DNA from 3 places in the Xenorhabdus santafensis genome. Region 1 is predicted to be linked to each of the others. Evidence: predicted binding sites of a transcription regulator. Region 1 holds the regulator's gene; each other region holds the start of a gene.

Region 1 (10,546 bases):
TCTCTCGCAGTTCAGTACGCCATGCCGCTGCATCAGCCTCAACATCTTCTGCTGAAATTAAATTTCCAGTATTGGCTTCGTCAATACCCATTTGAATTTGTTTGCGAAACCACGCATCGTAATCTAATGCTTCCTGTTGTTTGCGAACAAAGTCACGCATAAATTCACGTAAAAGCTGCGCTCCTGTACGATCAAGCGCTTTTGCGGCTGCTGAGAAATCGCTTTTTAAAACTTCATCGACTCTGAATGTAAATGTCGTTTCACTCATGGTATACCTCAATCGTTCGCTGTCAAACATGTGTTACATTGTCATTTAACTTCAAAGGGAGAAAACACAAGTAAATAGATTAAATTTTATACTTCCCACCTGCTTAAACGGCCACTATTAAAAATGAGCGCTTAATACCATTTAACCCCCCCTTCTCAAAAAAACTGGCACGTATATTTGCTTCAAACGATTTATCATCTGCTATCGCGTTTTATTACAGCAATCTAATTCGATTGAACATAATTTGTAGATAGACTAATCTGTCTAATAAATAACTTATCGCTTAAGTCACCCTCTGTAAGGACGATAAATGGCAAGAAATTTTCTCCCTCTTCTTGGCTTTTGTTTTTCTCTATTCAGTTTTCATACCTATGCCGAGTCTTCTCAACAGCAAATGCGCGTTTCAACTACAACGGTGCAGGCTGTTCCTTTTACGCCTTCAGTTAAAATTTTGGGGACGGTAGTTGCCAGAAATGAAATTGCGATAACCCCTGCGTTAACCCAACTTGTCATCACCGATGTTCTGGTCGAAGAAGGTGACTATGTAAAACAAGGGCAGATTTTAGCAACGCTGGAAACACCCATTCAGGATGAGAAAGTCAAAAGAGCACAGGCAGAGCTGGAAAAGGCACTGGCTTTGGTCAAACAAAATGAAGCGATGAATAATCAGGCTCAGTCTGAACTTAAGCGAACAAAACCACTGAGCGCAACCGGCGTGATTGCTGCCAGTGAATTCGATAAGTTAAAAATGGAGGCAAACTCGTCATTATCTGCCCTCAATGCCGCGAAAGCAGAGTACCGACAGTTACAGGCACAATTAGCCGAAGAAAAAACTCAACGGGCCAAAACCACCATCATCGCCCCCAAAGATGGAGTTATCAGTGAACGTGTCGCCACCAGCGGTATGATGACTGACAGTAATTTCTTGTTTAAGTTAATTGAAAATAACCAATATGAATTTTCAGCCGACGCCTTTATCTCCCACTTAAAGCAGGTGAAGCCCGGCACTTCTGCGGTTATTAGCCTGACAGGAGAAAATAAAATAACCGGCAAAGTGAGATATGTTTCACCGAAAATTGATCCCGTCACTCAAATCGGCAAGATCAGAATCGCCCTTGAAAATGCCCCCAAAGATACCAAGTTGGGTGATTTCGGCTCCGCCTTATTTCAGCTTAATCCTGAAACAATCAATGCCATTCCTTATAGTGCCGTCACTATGATCGCTGCCGCTACGAGCGATAAAAACACCGCACCCAATAAAAATACAGCCAGTGTCTTTGTGGTTGGCAAAAATAATATTGTCGAGAAAAAACAAGTGATCACCGGGCGGGTTTTTGATAACTGGATTGAAATAAAGTCAGGATTATCATCAAAGGATAAAGTCATTGTTTCTGCATCGCCCTTCCTACAGGAAATGGACACGGTTTCTCTGACATCACAGGAAAAATAAGATGAAATTCCAGTTATCAGAATGGGCGATCAGGAAGCCAATCCCGACGATTGTTATTTTTTTGGCACTCACGGTCGCGGGGTTATTTTCTTTCGTTAAGCTCCCCATTAATGCCAACCCTGTGATTACTTTTCCGGTTGTGACAGTCACGATCACACAAAGTGGTTCGTCCCCTTCTGAGCTGGAAAACGCGGTTACCCAACCTGTAGAACGCGCCATTTCAGGCTTACCCGGGATCAGGCACATTAATTCAACCATCACCGATGGTGTCTCTATCACGATTGTTGAGTTCAGTTTAAACGTCGATCCTAACGTTGCCATTAACGATATCCGTGAGCAAATTACCCAAATCCGGGCGGAATTACCCCAAACAATAGAAGAACCCCTGATAAGCCGAATTGATGTCGAGGGTGGCGCCATTATGAATTATGCCGTTCAGTCAAAAAATATGAATCTGACTGAATTGTCATGGTTTGTGGATGATACGTTAAGCAAAAAATTATTAACGGTTCAGGGCAGCCAGAAAATAACCCGTTTGGGAGGAACAACCCGGGAAATTTTGGTTGAACCCGATCCGGTAAAAATGGCAGCGTTAAAGATCAGTATTACTGATATTAACCATCTATTGCTCCAGAATAATGTCAATATTCCCGGCGGAAATATGACAGTTGCCGGGCAAAATCACACCATCCGCATTTTAGGCGCGAAAAACGAAGTGGATTATTTGCGCCAATTAAAATTGCCTTTGGACAAGCATAATTGGGTGACGTTGGGCGATATTGCCACTATCAGTGATTCACATAAAGAGGCGGTGACGATTGCCCGCTTGAATGGCGAGGAGGTTGTTGGTTTTGCTGTATACCGTGCAAGAGGTTCCAGTGATACGGTCGTAGAAAAAGGGGTTACACAGGCATTGGATGAAATTCGAAAAGATCATCCTGATATTGATATCAAGCTGGTGACATCAAACGTTAAATACACCGTGGACAGTTATAACCTGACCATGCAAACGCTTTTCGAAGGTGCCATATTAACGGTTATTGTGGTGTTTTTCTTCCTGAAAAGCTTGCGGGCGACACTGATTGCTGCCATCGCTTTGCCATTATCGATTCTGCCGACGTTTATTGTGCTCTATCTATTTGGTTACACGTTAAATAGCATCACGCTGCTGGCACTGACCTTGGTGATTGGTATCTTGGTGGATGATGCCATCGTCGAAATCGAAAATATCGAGAAATATATTGAACGGGGTGAACGGCCTTACATTGCCGCGATAAAGGCCTCAAATGCCATTGGTTTCGCCATCATTGCCATTACGATTACTATTGTTGCGGTTTTCCTGCCGGTGAGCTTTGTTGGTGGCTTCGTCGGCAAATATTTTGTGCCGTTCGGTGTGACGGTATCTGCCGCTGTATTGTCTTCATTGCTGGTGGCCAGACTGGTTACTCCCCTGATGTCGGCTTATTTGCTATTACCCAAAAAATCGTCACCTGATAAAGAGAATAAAACAGGTGACGCCGGAATGCCCAACTGGATCAAGAAATATCTTTCTCTTTTGGATAGGACATTAAAATTCCGCAAAACAGCGTTAGTACTTGCCGCAGTCTTTCTTTTGGGATCATTATGTCTGGTCGATTTATTGCCATCCGGTTTCTTGCCTAAATCCGATGTCAGTATCGCCAAAATAGAGATTGAAACCCCTCCGGGAACACAAGCAGCCCAAAGTGATGAAGTCTTGCAGCACATTATTAATAAGCTGAAAGATCGCCCTGAAATTGTTGATATTTTTTCTGTTGCCGGAGCAGATGATTCATCCGGCAATATCAACCAGAATAAAAGCAGTATTCTGATCAACTTAGTGCCTATCAATGAGCGTAAGTTGTCACAAAGAGAATTTGAGCAGTCATTGGCGCCTGTTTTAAATGAAATCCCGGATATTCGCTATAATTTGGGCAATAACGACAGTGGCAGAGATGTGTCAATTGTACTGGCAAGTGATAATCCTGAAATCCTCTCGCAAACCGTGAACCAGTTGCGCCACGAGATGATGGGAGTGACGGGGTTGAAAAACATCCAGATCTTGCAACCGTTGCCACGGCGAGAGGTTATTATTACCCCCAATATCGCCGAAGCAGCCAGAGCTGGTGTCACGACAGAAAACATTGGCTCAGTCATCAGAACAGCAACCATTGGGGCGGGTGATGCCAATGTCTCTAAATTTAATTTGCCGGACAGGCAGGTGCCTATCCGAGTCTTATTATCGAAAGAAAACCGGGACAGCCTGACCGTGTTGAATGATCTCTATGTTAACAGCACATCGGGAACCAATGTTCCCATTAAATCCATCGCGGATATTTCTTTTGCTTCCGGCCCGGACAAAATTGAGCGTATTTCCCGCCAGCGCAAGGCCGCTCTTGAAGCCGATCTCAGTGGCATTGAAATTGGAACAGCGCTGGAGCAAATCGATAAATTGCCTTCATTGCAGAACTTGCCACCCGAGGTCAAAAGAGTGCTCTATGGTGATGTGGAATACATGGATGAGATGTTTGACCGTTTTTCCACCACCATGCTGTTAAGTGTTTTGATGGTGCTGGCTATCCTGATTATTCTGTTCAAAGATTTTTTACAGCCGCTGACGATTTTAATCGCCCTGCCCTTTGCCATTGGTGGTGCTATCATCGCTTTGCTTCTCTATAATGCCGCAATTGATATGCCTGTTATTATCGGCCTATTGATGCTGATGGGAATTGTAACCAAAAACTCTATCTTATTAGTTGAATTTATCCTCGAAAGAGCCCGTTCTGGTATGCCACGGAATGAAGCGATTATTCAGGCTGGCAGAGAACGAGTCAGGCCGATTATCATGACAACGATTGCTATGATTGCAGGGATGATCCCTCTCGTCTTAACCAGCGGGGCAGATGCCAGTTTCCGGGCACCTATGGCGATTGCGGTGATTGGTGGCCTGCTGAGTTCAACATTGCTGAGTTTACTGTTTGTCCCCGTTATTTATAGTTATATGGATGATTTTAAAAATTTTATGACTCCATATCTTAGAAAATTGTCATCGGTAACGAAGGACGATCTCGATTATCACTGACAAGCAGAGGAAGATAAGGTGAAAAAACTAACGGAAAAACAGAAAGCCAAACGCAAACATATTCTTGATGCGGCTATATCCTGTTTCATCGAAAAAGGGTTCCATGCAACGTCGACCGCAGAAATTTGCAAGGCGGCTGGCATGAGCCCCGGGAATTTGTTTCACTATTACCCGACCAAAAATGCCATTATCGAAGCTATTGCAGAAGAAGATTATCAGGACTATGACCAAATTTTGTCTGATTGCACTGATGAAAACTCATTCATTGCTACAATAGAAAAAATCATGGCAGAGCTGCTCCGCTTTACTGATACACCCGGCTATGCCCGTCTCGGTATCGAAATTATTGCTGAAGCTGGCCGCAATCCCAACGTCTATAAGATTTTTATCGAAAACGATAGAAAAATCAGGGAACGCTTAGCCTCGTTAATTCGCCAAGGTATTGAAGCAGGGGAAATTAATCGGCAAATTAATGCGGAACAGGCCGCCTCTTGGATAATGACCACCATTGATGGAACTATCGGCAGAAAAGGGATGGAATCGGATTATGAATGGGCAGGAAATTTTGAATTTCTGACCAGCATGGTACGCAAGGCATTGGCACCGTAATTGCCGATTCCGATAATCTCTCCCATCAACCAGTAGCGACACGCGCCCAGCTAAGGTATTATTGCCCGCTATATTTTGGTACACGCCCTTTATCAATTGAATTTATGGCAAAAGAACAAACTGATCGCACCACACTGGATTTGTTCGCAGATGAACGCAGGCCAGGGCGACCTAAAACAAACCCGCTGTCCAGAGATGAACAGCTTAGGATCAATAAGCGCAACCAGTTGCGACGAGATAAAGTCAAGGGATTGCGTCGAGTGGAACTCAAGCTCAACGAAGACGCCGTTGATGCACTGAATCATCTGGCGAAACAGCGTAATATCAGCCGCAGCGAGCTGATTGAACAAATGCTGTTAGCCCAACTGGCAGAAGAAAACCACCTTGCCGATTAACGGCTTTTACTCAACAACAATGAAGCTACGCACCACACAAATCTGACAGATTTGTCATGGATGTTTGGTCAAAATAGCGCTTTTGGTTTTATAAAAACTGACATTTTTCCTGCTGATTTCAGCGCGATGTGTACAAATTAAATACACATAGAAAACAAGAGGTTAACCCATTTTATGGCAATAATAGGTATATTCTTCGGCAGCGATACCGGCAACACAGAGAACATCGCTAAAATGATCCAAGAAAAATTGGGCGGTGCTGATGTTGCTGAAGTTCACGATATTGCCAAAAGTAGCAAAGAAGATATAGAAGCCTTTGATATTTTGCTACTTGGCATCCCAACTTGGTATTACGGCGAAGCTCAGTGTGATTGGGATGATTTTTTCCCAACACTGGAAGAGATCAACTTTGAAGGAAAACTGGTTGCCCTGTTCGGCTGTGGTGATCAGGAAGACTATGCAGAGTATTTTTGTGATGCCATGGGCACTATTCGCGATATTATTGAGCCTAAAGGTGCTATTATTGTGGGTCACTGGTCGACAGAAGGATATCATTTTGAAGCCTCGAAAGGGATGGCTGATGACAACCACTTTATCGGTTTGGCCATTGATGAAGATCGTCAGCCAGAATTAACTGATGAGCGCGTTGACGTCTGGGTTCAACAAATCAAGACTGAAATGAGCCTATCAGAAATTCTGGGAGCATAAGTTCCCGCCGCAAGATATTTTCTTGCATAATGTGTCATGATAGCAGAACTGGCATGGTTTTCATTTTGGATATCCATGCCTATAATCAACAACGTGAAACAGAATCATGATTCCCTCACGATACCTCTAAGTATCACAAGTTCACTTAACTCAAGTTACAGGACTGAATCCGCATGACCGACAACAATAAAGCATTGAAAAATGCTGGACTTAAAGTAACTCTTCCGCGGTTGAAGATTCTGGAAGTGTTACAGGACCCAGAATGCCATCATGTCAGTGCGGAGGATCTCTACAAAAAACTGATTGATATCGGTGAAGAGATTGGCCTCGCCACTGTCTATCGCGTGTTGAATCAGTTCGATGATGCCGGCATTGTCACACGCCATAATTTTGAAGGCGGTAAATCGGTTTTTGAACTAACTCAACAACATCACCATGACCATCTGATTTGTCTCGATTGTGGTAAAGTCATTGAATTTAATGACGAATTTATTGAAGAACGTCAGAAAAACATCGCTGAACGTTATGGGATTAAGCTTTCAAACCATAGCCTCTATTTATATGGTCACTGCGCTGTTGGTGATTGCCGCAAAGATAATGCACTGCATGATGAGAATTAATAAGAAGCAAGCACAATAAAAACTGATTGAATTTAAAGAATTAATTGAAATTGTTAGTTTTTGCTGTTTGATTTAATTTGAATAAGCTACTGCCGATTAGCCCAAGCTAATCGGCAGGTTGCTTAAAGCGCAGGATGTTTACTTCATCTAACTGATTTGACTTCATCTATCCGGCTGAAACGCTTGCCATCGCTGCTGACAGAACGGATTTTCACCTGTCCGCTGACTGAAGGTCTTTGCCTATCATTGTAAATTTGCCATGTTTTACCATCATCCAGAGAATATTGAATAGCGATTCCCGGCAGTGCAATGTTGGCTTCAAATATTCCATCAATAATTCTGCCACCCGGCACCGGCAGACGATATGAAACCCCCGCCTTATCCAATTTTGCCAGTTCATTTTGCCCCATCAGGTTGGCAAAACGTTGCCAGTCGTGATGAAGTGCGCTGATATCAACATAACGCGTTATCCCTCCCTTATATTCCCTGCCCTGCTGATATGTAAGCTCCCAGCCCGCCCGATGCCATGCCCGCTCCGCCAGCGGCAGTAAGCGCGGATAAATCATATATTCCATCTGCTCATCTGTTCTTACTGTTTCGCTCCATGATTGCCCCGACATTCCATAAGCCCCCGGCCAGTGTTTATTACTGTCAGTATTGAAGCGATTACCATCGCGATCTACCGAGGTTTCCGCATTTTGTGGCATGTTGTTTGGCGCAAAACTGAAAACTTTCTCTTCGTCATTAAACCGAGTAGCCCAATAATAACCACGCTCTTTCGGGTTAACTTCATACGGCATATCGAGATAAACATAATCAGGGCTGGAAACAACAACCCGATAACCTTTATTCGCCCAATCATTTACCGAGCCATAACCTCCCCAATAGAGCGTGTCCCAGAAGTTGACCGCTACGTGCTTGGTGGCAAAATCTTTTGCTGATTTGGCGTGTTTCAACCCATCCTGCCATGCCTGCATCGTATCAATGCCATGCGATCTGACGATTTTGCTGACTTCAATGGCAAAATAACTGGCAAGCTCATCAACATCTTTGATGACACCTTGAGCAATCATCTTTTGACAAGCCTGAGATTTTGCCCAAGGTTTATCTTCAATTTTTTGGTCAATAATACCTTTATGAGGCACAATTGGCCCATCTTTATCCTGATATCCCGCCCCCAGACGGATGTTTTTTGCTTCATCGCCACCAAAATGCCAAGTATTCAATGGCAATCCGGCTTCTTTGTGCATGGAAAAAATTTCACCGATCACCTTGTCGATAAATCGCTTGGAAGAATCCATGCATGGATTAAGGTAGCTTCGGCGATCATAGAACTGCACAGACGTCGTATTTGAGGTGTCAGTCGGATCAAGCAAGCGGTATTCGTTAGCTTCCTGCTCCTTTCCCTGAGCCATCAATTTGTTATAACGCGCTTCCATCGATACCACTGCGGCACGGGCATGGGCAGGTATGTCAATCTCCGGAATAACTTCTATCTGCCGGGCTTTGGCATAGTTCAAAATATCAATATAATCCTGACGGCTAAAATAACCGCTGCCCATGTTATTGTTATCCGGCCCTGAACCCAATTGCGGCAGCAGGCACCAAGTTTCACTCAAATCATGGCAACGTTGACTGCCAACGTCAGTCAATTCCGGCAAATCAGGGATCTCCAGGCGCCAGCCTTCATCATCACTTAAATGGAAGTGAAATTTGTTCAGCTTATAGTTGGACATTTGATCAAGCAGGCGCAAGACCGCTTCTTTACTGTGGAAATTACGGCCAACATCTAAAAATACGCCACGATATTCAAATCTTGGTGCGTCTTTTGCCATTAATGTCGCGATTTTTGGGGTGCCATTAGCAGGGAGTAAAGAAAGCAAAGATTGCAGGCCATAGAAGACACCGGACTGATCAAACGCAATGATTTGCGCTCCCTTGGTTGTGATTTCCAGCGAATATGCACCTTTCACCCGCCAATGATTATTAAATTTGTTTGCATTGATTTGGGTTGCAATTTGATAGCCATTATCAGCCAGTGCAATATTGTAGGATTTGAAACGCTCTCTGATAACTTTAATGGATGGGTCGTCCAGCCCTCCCAGCTCCAATTTAACACCACGGGATAAATCAACATCTTGGGAATGGATGGTTAATTCTTGCGGCGTAGGAATAATCTGCCCACGTAATTTATCCTCGCTAATTTTTGCCATCTGGATATTTTTCTTGAAGCGATTTTCAGGTGTCATCAGAACATTGTGATCATCAATGGTACGTTTCCACTGCTCGCCTTCCAGATCAGACAAAAATTCACTGATATTTTCCGTATCAGTATTTTTCAGTATCTTTGGTATCGCATCACCAGATGTGGCGTACCAACGCGGCATAAAATCTGTACTGAAAATTTGCCAATATTCGCCAATAATAGGCAATACAATGCGTTCATTGGCCTTGATGCCTTTAAATTTCTCTGTCGGTTCCAATTTATGCAAATCACCTGTGATATGAGTGATTTTGTATTGATCATTATCGAGTTTCAGGATCTGGCGGATGCTGTGAAAATAGATAGCCCAATCCGCTGCATTTATCGCTTGGGAGCCATTACTCAAAGTAATGTTGACCCGATTACAGGCAGCAGAATCCGCGCCCAGAATGGCGCAATCTGTGCCGTGTGATCCGGCTTGATTATCAATAACCTTGAAATTAACTTTCAGCTGGCTCAGTGATTCCACAACTTGCTGTGATGACATTTGTTGTGATACCTGTGGTGACATTTCTGCATAGGTAATCCCCATAAAACCAACTGCTGTGATGAGTGCTGCCAATGTCCGTAATTTAACGGTTTTCATAAATTACCTCGTCCGAATTTATTATTTTTTTCGATGGGGCAAATTTTAGAACAAATAATGTACAAATTTGGCTAGCTAATAACCCTATACAATATAGGACTATAAGGCAATTTTTAATCTCTGGGGGAAGGAGTTAATTTTCATTACGATGCTGTTAAGATCAAAATAGCAGCCGCGCTGGCAAGCCCACGCTATTGTCACTCAATCTGGTTAATCTAACCGATTGGTCAGAAGAACAAAAAACCCCGTTATTTCAACGGGGTTTGTTAACATTTTTATGAGCTGTACAGGTTAGATAACCAGAGTTACCTTACGCTTGTGAAATTTTTGCCCAAGTATCACGCAAGCCAACAGTCCGGTTGAAAATCAAGTGCTCAGCACTTGAAAGACGGCTATCAGCACAGAAATACCCTTCACGCTCAAACTGATAGTTATCTTCCGAGCGTGCGTTCGCCAATCCCGGCTCTACAAACCCTTTACGCACTGTCAGTGATTCAGGGTTAATGGTAGACAAGAAATCATCTTCTGCGCCTGGGTTTGGTACGCT
Region 2 (10,546 bases), on a different contig from region 1:
AGCACTTCTGCTGCTCCAACGGCCTCAGCATCAGATAATTCATTGAGGCTGAATACGCCATCAACCCCGAATACTGCAGATTCAATATCAACGGGGAAATATATGGTGCAGGTAGGCGCAGTCAGTGTTGAACCAAAAGCCAGAGAATGGCAACAATCATTGAGCCAACGTTTTAACGTACAAGGCCGCATAACTCAATTTGGCAATGTCTATCGCGTGCAACTGGGGCCATTCGACAGCCGCCAGCAAGCAGTTGAGTTGCAAAAGAAATTAACAGATCAAATGCAGCAATCCTCATTTATTGTTGCACCTTGATTGTCTGGGTAAATTTCTCTGCCAGCAAACTGTTGTGCCAGATAGAAGCAAGATAGAAACAAATAACGCTCCCTGCTGATATTAAATATCTCATGCTTATCAGCAGGCAGATAAATAATTGCGAACTGAGTTTTGGGTAAAGCAGTGTAAAACCTTTAACTCACTCAATTTTGTTTAATGTCAGGCTTTTTTTCATTTGTTATTATGTGGCTTATTATTAATCTTTCTCTCACGGATGTTATCTGATCAATCATGAAATATATAGTTACTTCCCGCTTGATTAAAAAAGCGACCTTAGGCATCGCCCTAGCTGCCAGTGTTTCTGCGTTTGCCAACACAGATGATAATTTCAAAACCATGATCCCCGGGGCTCCCGTGCTGGATTCTGAAGCCTATATTCTGATTGATTACAACTCAGGAAAAGTCTTGGCTGAGAAAAATGCAGATGTTCGCCGAGATCCCGCAAGCCTGACCAAAATGATGACCAGCTATGTAATAGGCCAAGCCATCAAATCAGGAAAAATAACGCCAAATGATATGGTTACAGTCGGTAAGGACGCTTGGGCAACCGGTAACCCAATCTTCAAGGGTTCTTCCTTGATGTTTTTAAAGCCCGGCGATCAAGTTTCTGTTGCGATGCTGTCCCGCGGGATCAACCTGCAATCCGGCAATGACGCCTGTGTGGCAATGGCTGACTATGTCGCTGGCAGCCAAGATACGTTTGTCAGTTTGATGAACAAATATGTGCAAAGTCTTGGCCTGAAAAATACCCATTTCCAGACTGTGCATGGCTTGGATGCGAATGGTCAGTACAGCTCTGCCCGTGATATGGCTCTCATTGGCCAGGCGCTGATCCGCGACGTGCCGGATGAATATGCTATCTACAAAGAGAAAGAATTTACGTACAACAACATTCGCCAACCCAACCGCAATGGCCTGTTATGGGATAAGAGCCTAAATGTTGATGGCATTAAAACCGGTCATACCAGCGGCGCAGGATATAACCTCGTTTCCTCTGCAACCGAAGGTAATATGCGTCTTATTTCTGCCGTCATGGGCAGCCCAACATTCAAGGGCCGTGAAAGCGACAGTAAAAAGTTACTGACATGGGGCTTTCGTTTCTTCGAAACAGTTGCACCATTGAAAGTCGGCAAAGAATTCGCATCAGAACCAGTTTGGTATGGTGATACCGATAAAGTCCAACTGGGCGTTGACAAAGATGTGTACCTGACAATTCCCCGTGGCCGCTTGAAAGACTTAAAGGCCAGCTATGTATTGAATAATACTGAGCTGCATGCACCGCTGGCGCAACACCAAGTTGTCGGCACGATCAACTTCCAGCTTGATGGAAAAACCATTGAACAGCGCCCATTAGTTGTTATGCAGGAAGTCAAAGAAGGTGGCTTCTTCAGCCGCATAGTCGATTATATTCGACTGATGTTCCATCATTGGTTTGGTTAATCCCTTGAAAGCCAGGTATTGGGCCTTATATTAGTGACATCCGTTAGAAAATTATTATGCCACGGCAATTTGCCATTCTGCCGTGGCAAAGACATGAGGAACGCCCATGAAAACAAAATTAAATGAACTGCTTGAGTTCCCCTGCTCATTTACTTACAAAGTGATGGGCTTAGCTCAACCTGAGCTGGTGGATCACGTAGTTGAAGTGGTTCAGCGCCATGCACCGGGCGATTATTCCCCAGTTGTAAAACCTAGCAGCAAAGGCAACTACCATTCTGTTTCCATCACCATCAACGCCACTCATATTGAACAAGTTGAAACGTTGTATGAAGAATTGGGTGCTCTGGAACTGGTGCGTGTTGTGCTCTAATCAGAGTACCTTAGAGAATATGCTCTTTGAGCAATAGTTCTTTAAGTAATAACGCGCTGAGCGGTTAAGCACTGATGGCTCCATTGAAAAACGCTGATTGGAAAAATCAGCGTTTTCTTTTCTGCAACCTGCCTGCATACACTTTATTTCAGACAGCTTGTGTAGCTTAATGGTGGCTTTTTGACGATTTAGCCCAATAAGCCATAAAGTTAATTAATTTTTTATCTAAATGGCGTTCCTGAAGTAGATAACGACGCAGATTTTTTACGGCCGTTGATTCTGCGGCAACCCAGCCATAAAAATGGTTGGCTTTACCCTCATTGTCTGCCCTTTCCCAGAATATGCCGTCAGATGAAACAGATTCAGCCAAAGACTGCTCTTCAATATATGCGGATTCTGGAAGTACAACGTGCTCACGTACCGCTTCTAACAAACGCTCGCCGTATCCGTATTCTGCTTTAACATCGCGTGGCAACCAAAATACATTGGCAAATTTAAATTGTTCTAGATTGAGGCAATCACCCTGCACAGGAACTTCGAAGAATGCCTGTACATTTGGAGGAGAGTCATGCAGAGATAATTCTTCAAGGATCCCCAACGCCGCAGGCAGTGCTGTTTCATCAGCAACGAGCAATACTTGATTAACCTGCTCTGGCGGCATCCATTCGCAGCCCCCCATGCCCCCCATTTGGCCACTGCCAGTGTTATCGGATGTAGCTCTAGGGGCAACTATCTGTAAGGGTGCACCTTGTTCAGCCTGACTTAGCCAATTGGATACAGGTGTGTTTTTGCCATGCAAGACAAACTCTACATCCATCTCATTATCTTCAATGCGCAACGCCCTTAATGTATAAGTTCTCATTAAAGGCCGTTCGTCTTTAGGGATAGACATGTAATGGCTGTACCAGTCGTTCCCTTCATTTATCCTTATTGAAGGGTGGCTTGGCTGAGGAAATAGTAGCTTAATGCGCTGATCGGGAGCATGCCGCCGCATTTTATTCACATCAGAACTTTCAAACACACAACGCACCAAAGAGGCAGACACAGTGATGCGTTTTTTCAAGACCAGATTAAAGATAGAGTAAGTTGAAGACATAATAATTATATTAACAAAGTGGTTTGTTATTCTCGTTATCGAAAGGATACCTGACAACCTAGACTAATCGATAACGCAAATCAATATCATATTGATAATTATTCGCATGACTACTAATAATAGCCATTTATGCTAAATATTCTTTCTGAACCTTCAGGCTCTCCCCTGAATTCATCCCTATCTGACCTGCCGGCGTAGCAACACAATAAAGTAAGGAACGCCAATAAAAGCCGCGAGCAACCCTGCCGGGATCTGGTAAGGAAACAGCAGAATCCGTCCACACCAATCAGCTAGTAGCATCAAAGATCCTCCCAGCAACATTCCTATCATCAACTGTGGCATTGCCCGCCTGAATCCCATCATGCGAGCCATATGCGGAGCCATTAAACCAACAAAGCTTAATGGCCCGGTCATTAACGTTGCGGCTGCGGTAAGTGCGGAAGCTATCAATAAAATGAGCCATCGTGAGGAAGTCAGAGAAATGCCCACAGACTGAGCACTGGCACTTCCCAATGGTAAAATCGTCAACCAACGGCGATATAACGGCGTCAATCCTATCAATATTAAGGCAATTGCCAACGTGAAAAGTGCCTGAGTGGGTTCAACCCCGTAAGTTGAGCCTGATAGCCATGCCAGCAACATTCCCGTGCGAGGATCACCACTTGCCAGCACCATTACAATTAACGTGCCAAATACCGTACTAATTGCAATACCGGACAATAACATCCGTTGTGCCGAAAAACCTTGCCGGCGGGATACAAGGATAACCAATAGCAGAGTAAGGGCAGCTCCCAAGCTTCCTGCGGGAAGTAACCAGACAAAAACATTGCCGGATGTCATTAATAGTAATGTCAAAACGCCTAATGCCGCGCCAGATGAAATCCCTAAAACTTCAGGGCTGGCCATGGGATTGCCCGTCAGTTTTTGGATCATCGTCCCTGCAACAGCCAACATCATTCCTGCACTCAATGCTGCTATTACACGCGGCCAGCGCCAAGGCAATAATTCAGCGATTTTATCACCCTGTGCCCAATACCAACCTTCAGCCCCACGCCCGAACAGTAATGCTGTTATTGTCATTGCACTCAGCAGCAATATCCCCAATATGATCCAACGCCAAAATGCCCGACGTTCAACGAGAATTTTCTCGAGAGTTGAAAGTGCAGGCCTTTGCCCATTGGTACGCAGACGGGGCAAAAGCCACAACAAGAGAGGGGCTCCGATTAGCGCGACGACCGAACCTGTGGGAATATTGCGCCATACAGTCGCCAGCCACTGTACAACCTGATCAGTAAACCACAATAATAAGGCTCCAATCAGCGGTGACATAAGCACTTGCTGACTCAATTGCCTTGCGCCACAAATACGTGCCAGCAATGGGGCAAATAAACCAATAAAGCCAATCACCCCCACCGCATTGACCATCACAGCACTGAGAACAACAGCCAGTGACAATGCAGCCAACCGGGCACTGTTCAGGCCCAATCCAAGATTTTTCGCCACTCCGTCATCCAATCCAAGCAGCGTTAATGGTCTTAGTAGCAATAAAGTCAGCACCAGTGAAATTGACAATGTCGGAATCAACCACTGTACAATTTGCCAATCGTGCTGGGCCAATGAACCACTCGCCCAGACAAACATGCCTTGTAATTTTTCATAGTTAAACAGTGCCAACAGAGAATTGACGGCACCGCAATATAGCCCCATCACTAAGCCGGCAAGAATCAGCGTTATCGGTGATAAGCGCCGTCCCCACGACAACCCGAATACTACCAATGCAACTACCACCGAACCTGCCAAAGCGGCCAGTTGCATTAACAGGCTATCTGGTGGTACTGCCAGTAGTAATGCCAGTGTCACACCACATTGGGCTCCGGCAGAAACGCCGAGGGTTGCAGGCTCGGCCAGAGGATTGCGCAATACCTGCTGAAATAATAATCCCGCCAATCCCAGCCCTGCCCCAACTAACAGGGAAATGACCAGACGGGGTAATGTGCTGTAATGCATCACAACCTGACGGATATTATCCGCGTCGGGAGAATATAAAGATTGCCACCACTGGAAAACAGGCAATTGATGTTGCAGGTTATAGAATGTCAACATCAGTGATGGAAACAACAATAGTAAAAGTACCGTCCACAAACACTTCATGCCCGCTTCTCCAACGCTGACGTCAATAATTCACTAAAGCGCATGGCTGACAGCGTAGCACCATAAAACCACACGGCAGGTTGAATGCTGATCGGGTAACGTTTTACAAACGGCAGTGCTCTCCATAATGGAGTTTGCTGTACACGAGTGAACAGTGCGTCATTTCCATGACTGAAAAAGATAGCCTTGGCATCTTGAATAGCGGCTAGTTGCTCGATATTCACCACCTGACTTCCCCAAGCATTTGTTTTTCCTTTCCAGGCATTTTGCAAGCCCAGATTATCGAGGACATCCTTGAACAGGCTACCGTCGCCAAAAACCATCGCATGGTCTTTATCCAACAAAGTAAATAATAAAATAGGTACATCATGCCAAATGTGCAGCCGCTGCCGGCATTGTTCCATCTGCCTATGATAGTGTTGCACATGTTGGGCATATTGGTGATGAAGCTCGAGTCGCTCAGCAAGCTGTTGCAATGAATGCCATGCTTCAGCTAATGGAGTTCGGGTTTTGCTTGTGAAACTGAACCCCATTATTGGCGCAATTGTCGTCATTTTCGCCACTGCAGGGCCATAATTTTGTGAGTAAAGGATCAGGGAAGGTGATAATTGCTGCAACAATTCCATATTAGGCTCAGTGCGCGTCCCCAAATCGATTACTTGGGGCGATAATTCAGGCTCCCGTACCCACAAGTTATAATTACGAATATCAGCCACAGCCAACGGCATAATTCCCAGAGCAGTCAGTAGCTCTACTGGCAGCCATTCCAATACAGCAATGCGTTGGCTATCAGGATGGGTAACATACGGGGAAGTCACCGAACGGGCCAGCGATGGCATCCATAACGGAGAAAGGGCCAGCGTTGTAAGTAAACGACGGCGGCCAAAATTAGGGTTAAATTTATTCATCAGTAGACAAAACTTACCGGAGCTCCACCAGCAGGATGAGGCAAAATCCCCATCTCTATTCCATATATTTTTTCTAATACATGCTCTTGCATTATTTCTTGGGGGGTTCCCTGAGCTATCAGTTCTCCGCCCCGTAAAGCCACCAAATGATCACAATAGCGCGCAGCCATATTGATATCATGCAGGACTGCAATCACCGTCAACCCCTTTTCACGGCTCAAGCGTTGGATCAGGGCCAGCACTTCAACTTGATGTGCTATATCCAGTGCTGAAGTAGGTTCATCGAGCAACAGGCAGCGGCTGTTCTGGGCGACGGTCATTGCAAGCCATGCACGTTGGCGTTCCCCGCCCGACAAACTATCAACCAGCCGATTAGCCAAGGAGCTCAAGTCCACCAGCGCTATTGCCTCTTCGACATGACGACGATCCTCAGAGCTAAACCGCCCCAAAGCCCCATGCCAAGGATACCGACCGACAGCAACCAATTCACGCACAGTCATCCCTTCTGCTGGCGGCAATTGCTGTGGCAAATAAGCAACTTCACGTGCAAACGCTTTATTGTTCCACTGTGCTATCGGCTGTTCTGCCAGTTGTATTGTGCCTTCACTTGGCGGCTGATGGCGCCCCAGCATTTTCAATAATGTCGATTTGCCTGAGCCATTATGACCAATTAACCCCGTAACCAGACCTGAAGTGAATGCCAATGAGAGATCACTGAGTAGCCGTCGGCCTGAAACAGCAAAACTAACTCGTTGCAAAACAAAATTAGAAGTTGGGGATGAAATACTTTCAATCAAACCTAATTACCTCTGGATAAAGGTTACGATTACTGCGTTGAATTGTAGACATAATACACAAAATGCTTTACACAACAAAACAAATGAATATCATCTTAATAATTATTATTAATAGCATTTAATTCTTTGTTTTCAGAATGAAATCATTGCAACATTGATAATGATTCTGAAATTAATTCATTTATTCAATACGAAGGCAATCAATGATAAAGCGCAGTTCTTTTTGGATTATTTCGCCCTGTTTGTCTGTTATTTTGGCCCCATCTGTTTCAGCAACAGAATTAAAAAAAGAAAGTGATAAAGAAGATCGCATTGTTGTTTCTTCCAGCCGTACTCACCGCAGCATTCCCCAAATGGCGCAAACAACTTGGGTAATTGAGAAGAGTGATATTGAGCAGCAAATGGATGGGGGCAAAGAATTCAAAGATATTCTGGCCCAATTAATTCCGGGCATGGATGTCAGCAGCCAAGGCCGAACTAATCATGGAATGAATATTCGTGGCCGATCAATTGCTGTCATGATTGATGGCGTGCGTTTAAATTCTTCCCGTTCCGATAGCCGGCAATTAGATTCTATCGACCCATTCAATATTGACCATATTGAAGTCATATCTGGCGCGACGTCGCTTTATGGCGGTGGCAGTACGGGGGGATTAATTAATATTGTCACGAAAAAAGGGCAGCAGGAAAAACAAGTTGATCTGCAATTGGGCGGCAAAAGTGGCTTGATAAGCCGCCAAGATCATGATGAAAAAGTAGCCGCAGCCATTAGTGGCGGTACTGATCATATACATGGTCGCCTTTCCGCCTCTTACCAACGTTACGGTGGCTGGTTTGATGGCAAAAAGAATGAAGTTTTAATCGATAATACTCAAACAGGCCTGCAATATTCCGATCGGCTTGATGTCATGGGAACCGGGCAACTTACCATTGATGAACACCAGCAATTACAGTTAATAACGCAATATTACCGGAGTAAGGCTGACGGCAAGCATGGCATCTATCTCGGTCAAGATTTTGCCGCTGTCACCGGCAAAGCGGCGGCTTATAATGCCAGTGGATTAGATTCAGATCGCATTCCCGGTACTGAACGCCATTTGGTAAGCCTGCAATATTCCAATACCGATTTTTTAGGGCAGGATTTAGTTGCCCAGACTTTTTATCGTGATGAGTCTTTTGCTTTTTATCCATTTCCAACCCTTACAAAGGGTAAAGTCAACAGTATCAGTTCATCAGAGCAAAAAACCCAATTTTACGGTGGAAAATTCACACTCAATAGCCAACCTATTGAAAATTTGTCATTAACATACGGATTTGATGCTGAGCATGAAAAATTCAGTGCAAATCAGCAATTCTTTAATTTAGATACCGCACGAAAATCCGGCGGGATGAAATTAAAAAATAACTATAATGTTGGCCGATATCCGGGGTTCACGATTACCAACTTGGCTCCTTTTTTACAAACGAGCTACGATATCAATTCAATATTTACCATCAACGGCGGCATTCGCTATCAATATACGCAGAACAAAATCGATGATTTTATCGCGTATAAACAGCAGCAGGCGATTGCGGAGAAAGAGGCAAAATCCGCAGATACCATCCCCGGCGGCACAACGAGCTACAATAACTACCTGTTCAATGCGGGAATACTCGCTAACCTAGCTAAAAACCAACAAGTATGGTTTAACTTTTCTCAAGGGTTTGAACTGCCTGACTTAGGCAAATACTACGGTTCGGGTGATTACGGTAAACCAGTGAACGGGCACTATCCGTTAAGAAACAGCGTCAATGTCAATGATTCCAAATTAAGGGGCATTAAAGTCAATTCATATGAATTGGGATGGCGTTATAACGGAGATAATCTGCATACACAAATCGCGACTTATTATTCTCTGTCGGATATCACAATCGGTGTCAATAAAACAGATATGACTATCATTGTGAACCCCAATAAGCGGCGTATTTATGGTGTGGAAGGTGCCGTAGATTATTTCTTTGACAATAGTGACTGGAAAGTCGGAACCACGTTCAATATTCTCAAATCGGAAACGCAAAAAAGTGGGAGATGGGAAAAGTTGTCGATCACCGATGCCAGCCCATCAAAAATGACCGCTTATGTTGATTGGGCTCCGGATGATTGGGAATTCCGTTTGCAATCACAACAAGCATTTAATGTCTCTGATGACAGCGGTAAAAAGATAGATGGATACAATACCGTTGATTTTCTCGGCACTTACTATTTGCCAGTTGGAAAAATCAACTTCAGTATCGAAAATTTGCTGGATACAAATTACACCACGATTTGGGGGCAACGTGCCCGCGTCTTTTATAGCCCGGGATATGGCGCACCTGAATTATATAGCTACAAGGGTAGAGGAAGAGCATTCGGGCTAAGTTATTCCGTCGCTTTCTAGTTGTGAATCTGGCTGTGAATAGTTATGTGTACCCATTCAATGGGTACACATAACAAGTGAAATAGAGTAATTAAAACAGCGTAACTAAAATCGCCAAAACGCTTTCGAGCACAAAATCAGTATTGGGTAAATTTCCAGCCTTCCCAATAACATAGCCGCACACATCATCCATTTTGCTGCAGCATCAAGCTCACCAAAACCTTGGGCTGTTGCGCCATATCCAATTCCCATATTATTGATACAGGCAGCAACCGTGGCAAATGATGTCACCAAATCATAGCCAAGCAGATTCAATGCCCATATAAAAAAGCAGCTAAAAAAAACATAGAGGAAAAAAAAGCCCCAGACCGATCGCAATACACGTTCTTGAACCGCAGATTGACCTATCTTGATCGTCGAAATGGCATTTGGATGAACGAGTTGATTAATTTCACTGAAACTTTGCTTTGCCAAGATCAAGAAGCGCAATGCTTTGATACCACCACACGTTGATCCCACACAGCCGCCAAAAAAACTGACTGCCAGCAGCATCAAGATAGTATGGGGCGGCCATTGGGCGTAATCCGATGTTGCCAAGCCATTGTCGGTCATCATGGAGCTGGTCATAAAAAAGCCATGAACAAAGGCATCTTTTATGCCATACATGCCAGAGCGGTATAATTCCAGCCAAATAATACAGACTATTCCCGCCAGCACTAATAAGAAGAATTGTAGCTCCGCATTTTTCAAGAGCGGTTTCAGGCTCCGGCGTGTCAAGGCAACGAAATAAAGCGTAAAGTTGACGGCCGACAATACTGAGAAAATTCCCCCCACCATTTCAATAGCAGCACTGTCATAATAACCAAGGCTTTCATTGCGGGTTGAAAATCCCCCCAGAGAGACGGTTGAAATGCCATGGCAAATAGCATCGAACCATGACATCCCAGCCCCCCAAAAGCTGACCGAGCATAACCCTCCCAACAATAAATAAACAACCCATAAGCTCTTGGCACTGTCCGCAAGACGCGGAGTCAATCGCTCTTCTTTGAAAG
Region 3 (10,546 bases), on a different contig from region 1:
GGCGAGGAGAATGTTTTATTGAACAATTTCTGGATAAACCTCGTCACATAGAAGCACAAGTAATTGCAGATAAATTGGGTCACGTAATTGTGCTTGGAACCCGTGATTGTTCTTTGCAGCGCCGCAATCAAAAACTGGTGGAAGAAGCACCGGCTCCATTCTTGTCACAAGAACAAACAGAGCGCATTTATCAGTCTGCAAAAGCCATTTGTGCCGAAGCTAATTATGTGGGGGCTGGTACAGTAGAATTTTTGCTGAGCGCTGATGGGACACTTTCTTTTTTGGAAGTAAATACTCGCTTACAAGTTGAGCATCCGGTCACGGAAGAGACCACAGGCATTGATTTGGTGATCGAACAATTACGAATAGCAGAAGGTTATCCGTTAAGTATTCAGGAAACACCGAAGCCTAGGGGACATTCCTTTGAATTCCGCATTAATGCAGAAGATGCTGGTAAAGGCTTTTTACCGACATCTGGCACCATCAATGAGTTTATTCCACCTTCAGGCCCTGGTATTCGGCTGGATTCAGGTGTGATAACGGGTTCTACTATTCCGGCTACATTTGACTCATTGATGGCGAAGTTAATCGTGACAGGAGCGACGCGCGAACAAGCTATTTCCCGCGCCCGCCGGGCACTACAGGAATTCAAAATTCAGGGGGTGGCATCGGTATTGCCGTTTCATCAAGCGGTGATGGAACACACTGATTTTATTTCCCACGATGAATTTCATGTCCATACACGTTGGATAGAAACAGATTTCGCCAATGAGCTGCAAAGTTTACCTCGCCAGTCTGCTACATCAGATAAAAGTATCTCTCGCACATTTATTGAGATCGATGGCCGCAGGCATGAATTGGGATTGCCATCGGATTTATTGGCCGGATTAACTCAGCTTGTTCCGACAGGTGAGCACTCACTTTCCCAGAAGCAGCCGGTCGTACAAGAACGTGAGCTAACAGATCCCCGTCAGGTTAAAGCGCCAATTTCCGGCATACTGCATTCATGGCTAATTGATGAAGGCAAGCAAGTGAATAAAGGTGATGTTATTGCAGTGATGGAAGCGATGAAAATGGAAATACAAATCAGTGCCCATTGTTCGGGAAAAATCACATTTTGTGCACAAGCGGGAGATTATCTGGAAGCAGAAAGTATTCTGGCTAATATAGAGTCGTTAAATAATTAGTTGGTTTTTTTCTTCGTTCTGGTTAAATTTTTGCTTTAATCAATAAATGAGCCTGCTTTATGTAGGCTCATTACTATCATTAATGACCAAATGATACTAATAACTTGATGAAATTTAAAAGCATGGAATCATTTCATGCAAATTTCCTATTGTGCTGTAATTTCTTTTGTCTATATTTGACGATTATTCAATGTTATGGGTTGATATAATAATTTATGCTGATAATTAAGCAGATTTTATTGAGGAAATTCTTAAAAATATATACCAACAGATTTCGATTTTATTTTGTAAACACAGGCGCATCAGGGTAATCACCATTAAATGCCCGTCAAAAAATCCACCTATAACAAAATCTGTAATGGCTGGAATCAGCGGTAAATGCCATTCTTTATGTAGGTAAATACGCAATAAACAACTACCGATTGCCTCTATTATTACTGGTTAAAAATAATCCTGACCCAAAGGGGTTGCCATGAGTAATCACATAGAAAAATATATGACATGGTGGTTAGAACAAGAAAGATTAAGAAAGAGCAATAAAATACCTGTAAAAATAACACTGGCAGGCATTAAATTATCAGTTATTCCTCAAGCATTCCTACCATCCCCATTACAAACTCATTCAACACCACTGCTTATAAAGAAGATTAATTATCATAATTTTGTCGGGAAAAAAGTTCTTGATATAGGAACTGGCAGTGGAGTTCTTGCCATTTATTCAGCGCTCAAAGGTGCATCATTGATAATAGCAACAGATATCGATGATCATATATTACACCATGCCAGACATAATGCTTATTTGAATCAGATTACAGACATTCATTTTATTAATAGTAATCTTTTTGAATCTGTCAAAGGCCAATATGATTACATATTTGCCAATGGGCCAATTTCCCCTGAAGCTTGGTCAAAAGAAAGTCTCTCTGGCCATACCATATCAAGTTACGGAGAAATGCTGTTTAGCCAGTATCGCCACTATTTGGCAGATAAAGGGCTAATGTTTATGACATTCGCAGAATTTGGCCCTGTCGAGGCTTTCTACAAAACACTGCAAAAATATTCCGTTATGCACAAAGAAAAACGAGAGGAAAAATTTGGGATATGGTGGAGTTTTCATGAAATCAGCAAATAAACTGCGATAAACAACCGGAAGGATATCAATCGGCTAATCGCAATAAGGAGCGTACTGTTTTTATACTCTGGAGGTTTTAAGGTGCAGCATGATAGAGAGCCATCCTTGGGACAGCAGTAGCCTAGCTTTGTTGAGGTAGGGGTAATGAGATTGATTTGAAAAACTTTTTCGCGATGCATCGCTAAAGTTAATTGCATTTACAATCTAAATGTAAATAATAATGCGTCTCAATAATATCTATCTCGAACAACAATGACAAAAATTACTAAAATTTACGCAACGCTGACTAAGAACGGTTTGTGTGCTCCTTTGATGTCAGCATCTATGCTGGCTGCATTTATTCCCAGCAACGCACTAGCAACCACTGAAACTAAAATCCAAAAATCGAATACAACTGGTGACACCATTGTTGTTATTGCAAGTAACAATGCAGAACAAGATAGTGGGAAAATTGGCCGTAACGAAATTAAAGTTAGACAGGCACAAAGTGTCGGTGAAATTTTAAAGAATGTACCGGGCGTGCAAGCCGGCCATCCTAGTGCTTTGGGGCAGCGTTTCAAAATCCGGGGCATGGATGATCAATTCATCAACGTAACCGTTGATGGTGCAAGACAAGAAGGCTATCACTTCCACCATGCAGGAAACTACAGCATAGATCCTGAAATGCTCAAGCAAGTTGATATTAATGTGGGTACAAACAGTATTACCTATGATACTGGTGCCCTTGGTGGAGCATTAAAATTTGAGACCGTTGATGCCAGTGATTTATTAGAACAAGATCAATTATTTGGCGCAAAAGGCAAGTTAAGTTACGTCAGTAATGGCTCTGAATTCCAGCAATCTTTAGCAACGTATGGAAGATTGGGAGCAGTCGATTTATTGGGTTACTTCAATCACCGTAATATGGATGATGCTAAAACGGGCAGAGATAATCTCGGGAGAGAATCAATTCCTACCGATGGAAAATTGATTAACTATTTATTAAAAACGAAATTTAATCTGACTGATGATCAGTACATCAGCGTATCAAAAGAGCATTATAAAAATGATGCAGATACGAATTTCAGATTGAATTTTGGCCCTGATGTGAATAAAGGAAGAAAAGCGAAGTACGCTTCAGAGCGTGATGCTTACAATATTTCCTATCGATTTGTACCTGTCGACAATGACTTCATTGATTTAAAAGTTTCTGCTTATCATACAGAACAAAACTTCACTCATATGAAGGAAGTTAATGGCCCTGGAAAGGGGTTTGACAGTAATGTTGAAACTCAGGGTATCAGGGCGCGCAATGTTTCCAGATTTGATACTCAGAAGCTTTTCCATGCTTTAACTTATGGCTATGAGTATTTTGATACTCGAATGGCATACAGTGATGAAGCAGAAAATATGCACAAAAGAGTCGTGGAAGCAGGAAAGTCATCATCTGTTTATCTGGAAGATGACATTCGATTAGCTGATTTTCATATCATTCCGGGCGTCAGATGGGATCACTACCAATACAATACGATTAATAAAAATCATGAGTCTTTTGAAAGAACGTATTCCCATTTTTCAAAAGCTCTTGGTTTGAAATATGAACTGGGTGCATCAACAACATTATTTGCCAATTATACCGAGCTTTTCAGAGGTCCATTGGGTAAAGAAATTGGTATGGGGCCAAGCAACCAAAATGCCAATTTAAAAGCCACAACGGGTTACAACATAGAAACGGGTGCGGCGGGAACATATACTGATGTTTTTGCTGAAAATGACTCAGTTACTGTCATTGGTAAAGTATTCCAGACCAATTTCAAAAATCTGGCTACCACATTAGCCAAGAGTGAGCTCCATAATATCCCTAAATCCAGATTGGAAGGGTTTGAATTATCGACTAAATATCAGTTGAATAACCTGTCCTTAAAAGCGACTTATGCCAAAGCTAATAACAAAATCCTTAACGGTAATGCGTTGTTTGACAAAAGACGGGAATTTACTCCGACTATAGGCGATTCCTTCACTATTGGCGGGAGCTATTCATTTGATAAAACTGATATTGAACTTGGTTGGAACTCTCGATTTAACCGTGCCACAGATGCAAAAGGAACTGATGACGGTAAGATTGTAACTATACATAAACCAGGCTATGGCGTCAGTGATGCATATATTTCTTGGGCACCGAAATCGGGTTCATGGAAAAACACAGAAATTCAGCTTGGTATCGATAATATCTTTGACAAGCGTTACAACGAGCAATCTTATTACCTGAATACTTATAAGGGACAAGAAGAGAAAGGGCGCGCTTATAAAGCCACCATTTCTTATAAATTCTAAGGAACTTGCTTTAATTTTTAGTAAAAAGTCTGCGGCTTGACCGCAGATTTCACGTTACTGACTGACAAAGTGCTGGTTTTTTTATCCGGCACTTTGCTTTAATCAAACTCCGCTCACCAAACAGTGCTTGCCGCCATTTCAGAAAGAATAAACTCTCCTCTGATTGTTCCTGTCGTCAGATAAATTAGTTTGAATCCGTAATCGCGAACAAAATAGGCTTGAAAACGTCTTATTCTGTATTGGGGTACACTATGTGAATGACTTTGTCATGAATTAAATGGCGGTGGTGGGCATACTTGTGGTTCTATCTGAATAGGGTATCGAAATTAACGATGATTCATCATTGGCGGGTACTGAGGGACAACGGTGCCATAAGAGTTCTATATTTTGGTCATCTTATATTTGAAATAGTAAAATTTTATTAAATATAAGAGTGGTTTTTAGGAAATATTTCAATATGTTCTGAAGACAAGGTCAATGCCGAGCATTGTTGTGAAAATTGAATACTTTCTTTGAGTTCCATTCCTTCCAGCCAGCAGTGTACCAGCCCTGCCATCATGGCATCTCCAGCGCCATTGGAGTTAATGACATTGGTATGAATTGCCGGTGAGCAACCTGATGAGTTGTCTAACTCGCTATAATAGACACCTTCCGTATCCATACTTAATATCAGGCGTTGAACCCCACGTTGATGGAACCAATCTGCTGCTTTAGCCGCATCTTTCTGGTTTTCAATTTTTATGCCACTTAGGATCTCGGCTTCAGTACGATTCGGCTTTAAAGTATGAATGTGAGATAACCAGTGACGTATTTTTGGCGCTTTAGATTGTGAAACAGTATCGACAAAAATTGGCACGTTTTTAACATGTCGAAATAACCATTTTAAAGTTTCTTCCGTTAAGTTACAGTCAACTACTAACACACTGGCATGTTGGATGAGTGATCTAGATTGAGATAATAAAGCAGGTGTCAGCTTTTCCAGAATACTCATATCATTAATTGTTAATATACATTTTCCTTTTTTATCGATAATAGAATTACAGATTGAAGTTTTTTCCCCATCCAACTTATATAAAAATTTGACGTTTACGCCAGCCAGTTTTGTTTTATCAAACAATACCTTTCCATTTTGGTCGTTGCCGATAACAGAAATTAAGTAACTTTCATTTTTTAATAAGGCAATGTTCTGCGCGATATTTCTACCGACACCGCCTGGTGTTGAAATTATTTTCCCTGGGTTAGAATCTTCATAAATTAATTCATTATATGCATAGCTTGTTAAATCTATATTGGCTGCGCCAATTGATACAGCATAGGCATTTTTAGATAAAATATATCCTTTTCCCTTTATATATCCTTTTTTACTTAGGTTCATAATATGCCCTGCAACACATGAACGACTAATCCCAAGAATATCTGCAATTTCTTGCTGTTGTATGAAAGGATCACGTTTTAGAAGTTGCAATATTTGATTTTCCCTCTTCGACATATCATGTCCTTAGCCATTTTTTATCTAATGTTTTATTGCATATTTGGCAGACAGTAAAGGCTATTTGTGTTTTTAGTTTTAATTATGGGAGCACGATCGTAAGCTTAATAATATGAACGCGTTTCATAAAAATGTGACATTTATCTTGAATATTATGCTAAAAAATGAAAAAAATTAGAGGTTTTTATAATCAAGCCAATCTGTTTATATTTTATCCTCTATAATTTATATATAAAACAAACAGTTGTGAATTATTGTGAGAATAACAAACATATGTTTGGCTTCAGAGTATCTTTATTAAAGAAAGTTAAGATTGTCTATAAATAATATAATTTCATTCATCATGGGCTGTTAAGAACTCTGATGCAGTATTTGTTGGTAGGCAGAGTACATTTTTAGCAGGCTTTGTTGTTGGCGGCATCTTTTGAACGACGAGGCTTTATGGTGATTAACTATCCAGATCCTGATGACAGCCACAAGATCTTTTTTGCTTCAGATGGCAATTATTTTTTGAACGGAAAAGAAGATTACGTTATGAAGTTAACTGTTTGTTTTTATTTGATTACTCTGAGTTTCTATAAATATTGGCAGAGAGATCATCCATGAGTTTCAAGATGCAGCCAAGAAAGCTGCACCTTGAGAGACAATAGGTATACAGCAATTACAGTGTAAATACCCCGATGACAGCGACAATACTGAAAATAGCCGCCGCACCATAAAATACCCATTTGCTGGCAGGAATATGAACTTGCAGATCGTGCATCCCGTGGTGGATGCGGTGCAACCCACACCATAACGGCAGGCTTATCATCAACAACAAAAAGATGCGGCCAATAAAACTTTGGCAGAATGTCAGTATCCGCTCATAAGAAAGCGCTTCAGGTGCCAAGCCGAGCGGCAATAAAATTCCCAGCAGCAAAATAATGGCAGGGCCAACAATGGCGCTCCACATGCCACCTGCACCAAACAGCCCCCAGAAAATCGGTTCGTCGGAACGTTTAGGTACTTGATTCATCAGATCCTCCTTGGGGTTATAGAAATAGTGCAACGCCGAGAATCACGGCAGTAGCGATAATTGTGACCGCCCACAATAGCTTGATAATTGGCCCGGGTGCCATTTTTTCATTTTTGACAATGATATTGAGCGCTTTGGGTGCCAATTCAAACCAGGTTTTTGTATGCAGCAAAGCCGCCAGCAGGGTAATGATATTGATCAGCAGTACGGCTGGATTTTGCAGGAAAGAGACAAAACCAGCCCAGCTTTCTGGGCCATTTTTCAGGGCAAACAGGCCGTAAAGCACCAGCAGGCTGAACCACACAGTCGGCACGGATGTCCCTTCACGCAGCATGTAAAAGCGATAAAATCCCAGCTTACGCCACCAATTGGTTTCCATGCCGCGCACATAGGGTTTACGTTTGGTTGTCATTACTCTTTCCTCCCTTATTGTGGTTTCAGCATAGAGATTAGGAAATCTTTGGCACTTTCAGCTTTGCTTTGCTGAATGGCACCAGCCGGATCAACGTGTTTCGGGCAAACTTCAGAGCAATAACCCACGAAAGTACAAGACCAAACCCCATTATCGCTATTGATTTGTGGCATACGCTCTTTCTTGCCATTATCACGGTTATCAAGGTTGTAACGATGTGCCAGTGTAACCGCCGCAGGCCCGATGAATTCAGGATTCAGGCCGAATTGGGGGCAGGCGGCATAACATAGTCCACAATTGATGCACCCTGAAAATTGATGATATTTCGCCATTTGGGCAGGGGTCTGTGTGTTCGGGCCATCAGCAGGCTTGCGATCATTGCCGATAATGTAAGGCTTGATCGCTTCAAGGCTCTCAATGAAGTGCGTCATGTCGACAACCAAATCCCGCTCAATCGGGAAATTGCCCAGCGCTTCGACTTTCATGCCTTGCGGATATTCCCGCAGAAAGGTTTTACAGGCCAGTTTGGGGACGCGGTTGACCATCATGCCACAGGAGCCACAGATAGCCATGCGGCATGACCAGCGGTAAGAAAGGTCAGGCGTCAAATTATCTTTAATGTAACCCAATGCATCCAACAATGAAGTCTGCTCATCGTAAGGGACTTCATAAGTGGTGAAATAAGGCTCACTATCCACTTCTGGGTTATAGCGCATGACTTCCATTTTCAGGTTTTTCATCTCAGTCATTCGCTTTCTCCTTCTGTTTTTTCTCTTGCGCAGCCGCTTCACCACCGTATACGCGCTTCGCAGGTTGAGATTTAGTGATTTTCACATCACTGTATTCCAGACGGGGGGCACCTTCAGGATTGTAGAAAGCCAGCGTATGCTTCAAGAAATTCTCATCGTCACGTTCGGTGCAACCTTCATCAAGGCGCTGGTGGGCACCCCGTGATTCTTTGCGGTTGAGCGCTGAATGGGCCATACACTCAGCGACATCCAAACCAAATCCCAGCTCAATGGTGTAGAGCAGGTCGGTATTGAAGACACTGGAACGATCGCTAATTTCGATATGCTTGAAGCGCTCTTTCAATTCTGCAATTTTGTCGATGGTTTTTTGCATCAACTCTGGTGTGCGGTAAATGCCGCAGCCCTCTTCCATGGACGTTCCCAGCTCATCGCGGATTTTTGCCCAACTTTCATCGCCTTTCTGATTCAAGAGATTATTGAGTTTCTCTTCGATATCGCGGGCTTGGGCATTCAGGGCGTTATCATTGGCAGGAGTCGCTTCCTGAATATGCCTGACGGCTTCTTCACCTGCCAGACGCCCAAAGACAACCAGCTCTGCCAGAGAGTTGGAACCGAGGCGATTCGCGCCATGCAGGCCGACAGAAGAACATTCCCCGATAGCGAATAACCCTTTGATGCGGGTTTCACATTGCTGATTGGTTTCGATTCCGCCCATGGTGTAATGCGCGGTTGGGCGAACGGGAATGGGTTCTTTGACAGGATCAACTCCCACGTAGGCTTTTGCCAGTTCACAAATAAAGGGCAGGCGTTCGAGGAGTTTTTTCTCACCCAAATGACGTAAATCCAGATACACAACATCACCGCGTGGTGTGGCGATCGTACGTCCGGCTCGCCATTCATGCCAGAAAGCCTGAGAGACTTTATCGCGCGGGCCTAATTCCATGTATTTATTTTCAGGATGCCCGAGTGGCGTTTCTGGCCCTAAGCCATAATCCTGCAAATAGCGATAACCATCCTTATTCACCAGAATCCCGCCTTCACCACGGCAGCCTTCAGTCATCAAAATGCCGGAGCCGGGCAGGCCGGTTGGGTGATATTGTACAAATTCCATATCACGCAATGGTACCCCGTGGCGGAATGCCATGCCCATGCCATCACCGGTGACAATGCCGCCATTGGTATTGTAACGATAGACACGCCCGGCACCACCGGTGGCCATAATCACGGCATTGGCACGGATCTGAACTTTCGTCCCTTCCATCATATTCAATGCCACCAAGCCACGGGCTTGCCCTTCATCAACTAAAATATCGAGCACAAAATGCTCATCAAAACGCTGGATCTGGGGATATTTAAGGGAAGTCTGGAACAATGTATGCAGCATATGAAAGCCGGTTTTATCTGCGGCAAACCAGGTGCGTTCGATTTTCATGCCCCCGAAGCGGCGGACATTGATGGAACCATCTTCTTTGCGGCTCCACGGGCAACCCCATTGCTCCAGTTGGATCATTTCGGTCGGGCAATGCTTGACGAAGTATTCAACCACGTCTTGTTCACAGAGCCAGTCCCCGCCGGACACTGTATCGTTGAAGTGAAAATCATAAGAATCGTGGGATTGGGTGACTGCGGCTGATCCGCCTTCTGCGGCCACGGTGTGGCTGCGCATAGGATACACTTTTGAGATCAAAGCAATCTTGAGCTGGGGATTAGCTTCAGCAGCAGCGATGGCTGCTCGTAGCCCTGCGCCACCAGCTCCGATAATCGCGAGGTCGACATTGATGGTTTGCACTGCGCTTCTCCGTTGTTCAAGTAAAACAATTTTTCTTATCAAACAAAATGTTGAAGTTAATTTTCTATGCCTTAACGATTTATAGGCAATATCTATTACTATTTGTAAGGTTTAATTATAACTAACAGTTGAGAATGTAAACTTGATATGAATGCAGGTTTTGCAGGATTTCGGCAGGAAAATTTGATCTGGAACAGCTTTTGGCGTAGTAAAATTCATACCCATAATTCAGAAGTTAATTTAACCCTATTTATTAATATGAAATTTAAATTAATTGATGTTTGTTCATTTAATAAAGTGATAATTATTTGAATAATGGCGAATGATCATGGCAAACATAATCTCATGATTAAATCATGAGAAGCATAAAATAGAACGGCTAAATTAATGAAATATAAATTTTTTATTATGAAAAACGTTCAGGATGAGAAACAGTAGAACAACTAAGAGCAAACAGCGG

The links. Region 1 encodes Fur, which represses iron uptake genes when iron is present. Its sites were predicted from a motif close to ATAATAATGAGAACNACTATCAA; they were not measured.
Region 2: FE392_RS13535 (siderophore-interacting protein) is a predicted target of Fur. The motif match lies at 3,334-3,356, and genes of this name have one in related genera.
Region 3: FE392_RS19045 (TonB-dependent receptor domain-containing protein) is a predicted target of Fur. The motif match lies at 2,534-2,556, and genes of this name have one in related genera.

The regions. Positions count from the first base shown of each region.
Region 1 covers NZ_VCDN01000078.1:11,539-22,084, reverse strand. Annotated here, with positions in the region: gene FE392_RS16755 (CopG family ribbon-helix-helix protein) at 1-268, opposite strand, end outside; gene FE392_RS16750 (efflux RND transporter periplasmic adaptor subunit) at 579-1,718, shown strand; gene FE392_RS16745 (efflux RND transporter permease subunit) at 1,720-4,818, shown strand; gene FE392_RS16740 (TetR/AcrR family transcriptional regulator) at 4,837-5,427, shown strand; gene ybfE (LexA regulated protein) at 5,532-5,822, shown strand; gene fldA (flavodoxin FldA) at 5,997-6,530, shown strand; gene fur (ferric iron uptake transcriptional regulator) at 6,704-7,150, shown strand; gene FE392_RS16720 (beta-N-acetylhexosaminidase) at 7,294-9,999, opposite strand; gene glnS (glutamine--tRNA ligase) at 10,310-10,546, opposite strand, start outside.
Region 2 covers NZ_VCDN01000050.1:9,753-20,298, forward strand. Annotated here, with positions in the region: gene rlpA (endolytic peptidoglycan transglycosylase RlpA) at 1-315, shown strand, start outside; gene dacA (D-alanyl-D-alanine carboxypeptidase DacA) at 568-1,776, shown strand; gene ybeD (DUF493 family protein YbeD) at 1,883-2,146, shown strand; gene FE392_RS13535 (siderophore-interacting protein) at 2,313-3,242, opposite strand; gene fhuB (Fe(3+)-hydroxamate ABC transporter permease FhuB) at 3,420-5,393, opposite strand; gene fhuD (Fe(3+)-hydroxamate ABC transporter substrate-binding protein FhuD) at 5,390-6,301, opposite strand; gene fhuC (Fe3+-hydroxamate ABC transporter ATP-binding protein FhuC) at 6,301-7,098, opposite strand; gene FE392_RS13555 (TonB-dependent siderophore receptor) at 7,302-9,515, shown strand; gene FE392_RS13560 (TrkH family potassium uptake protein) at 9,600-10,546, opposite strand, start outside.
Region 3 covers NZ_VCDN01000131.1:5,499-16,044, forward strand. Annotated here, with positions in the region: gene FE392_RS19035 (acetyl/propionyl/methylcrotonyl-CoA carboxylase subunit alpha) at 1-1,187, shown strand, start outside; gene FE392_RS19040 (50S ribosomal protein L11 methyltransferase) at 1,660-2,319, shown strand; gene FE392_RS19045 (TonB-dependent receptor domain-containing protein) at 2,572-4,632, shown strand; gene FE392_RS19050 (PfkB family carbohydrate kinase) at 5,054-6,121, opposite strand; gene frdD (fumarate reductase subunit FrdD) at 6,783-7,136, opposite strand; gene frdC (fumarate reductase subunit FrdC) at 7,153-7,548, opposite strand; gene FE392_RS19065 (succinate dehydrogenase/fumarate reductase iron-sulfur subunit) at 7,563-8,297, opposite strand; gene frdA (fumarate reductase (quinol) flavoprotein subunit) at 8,290-10,086, opposite strand.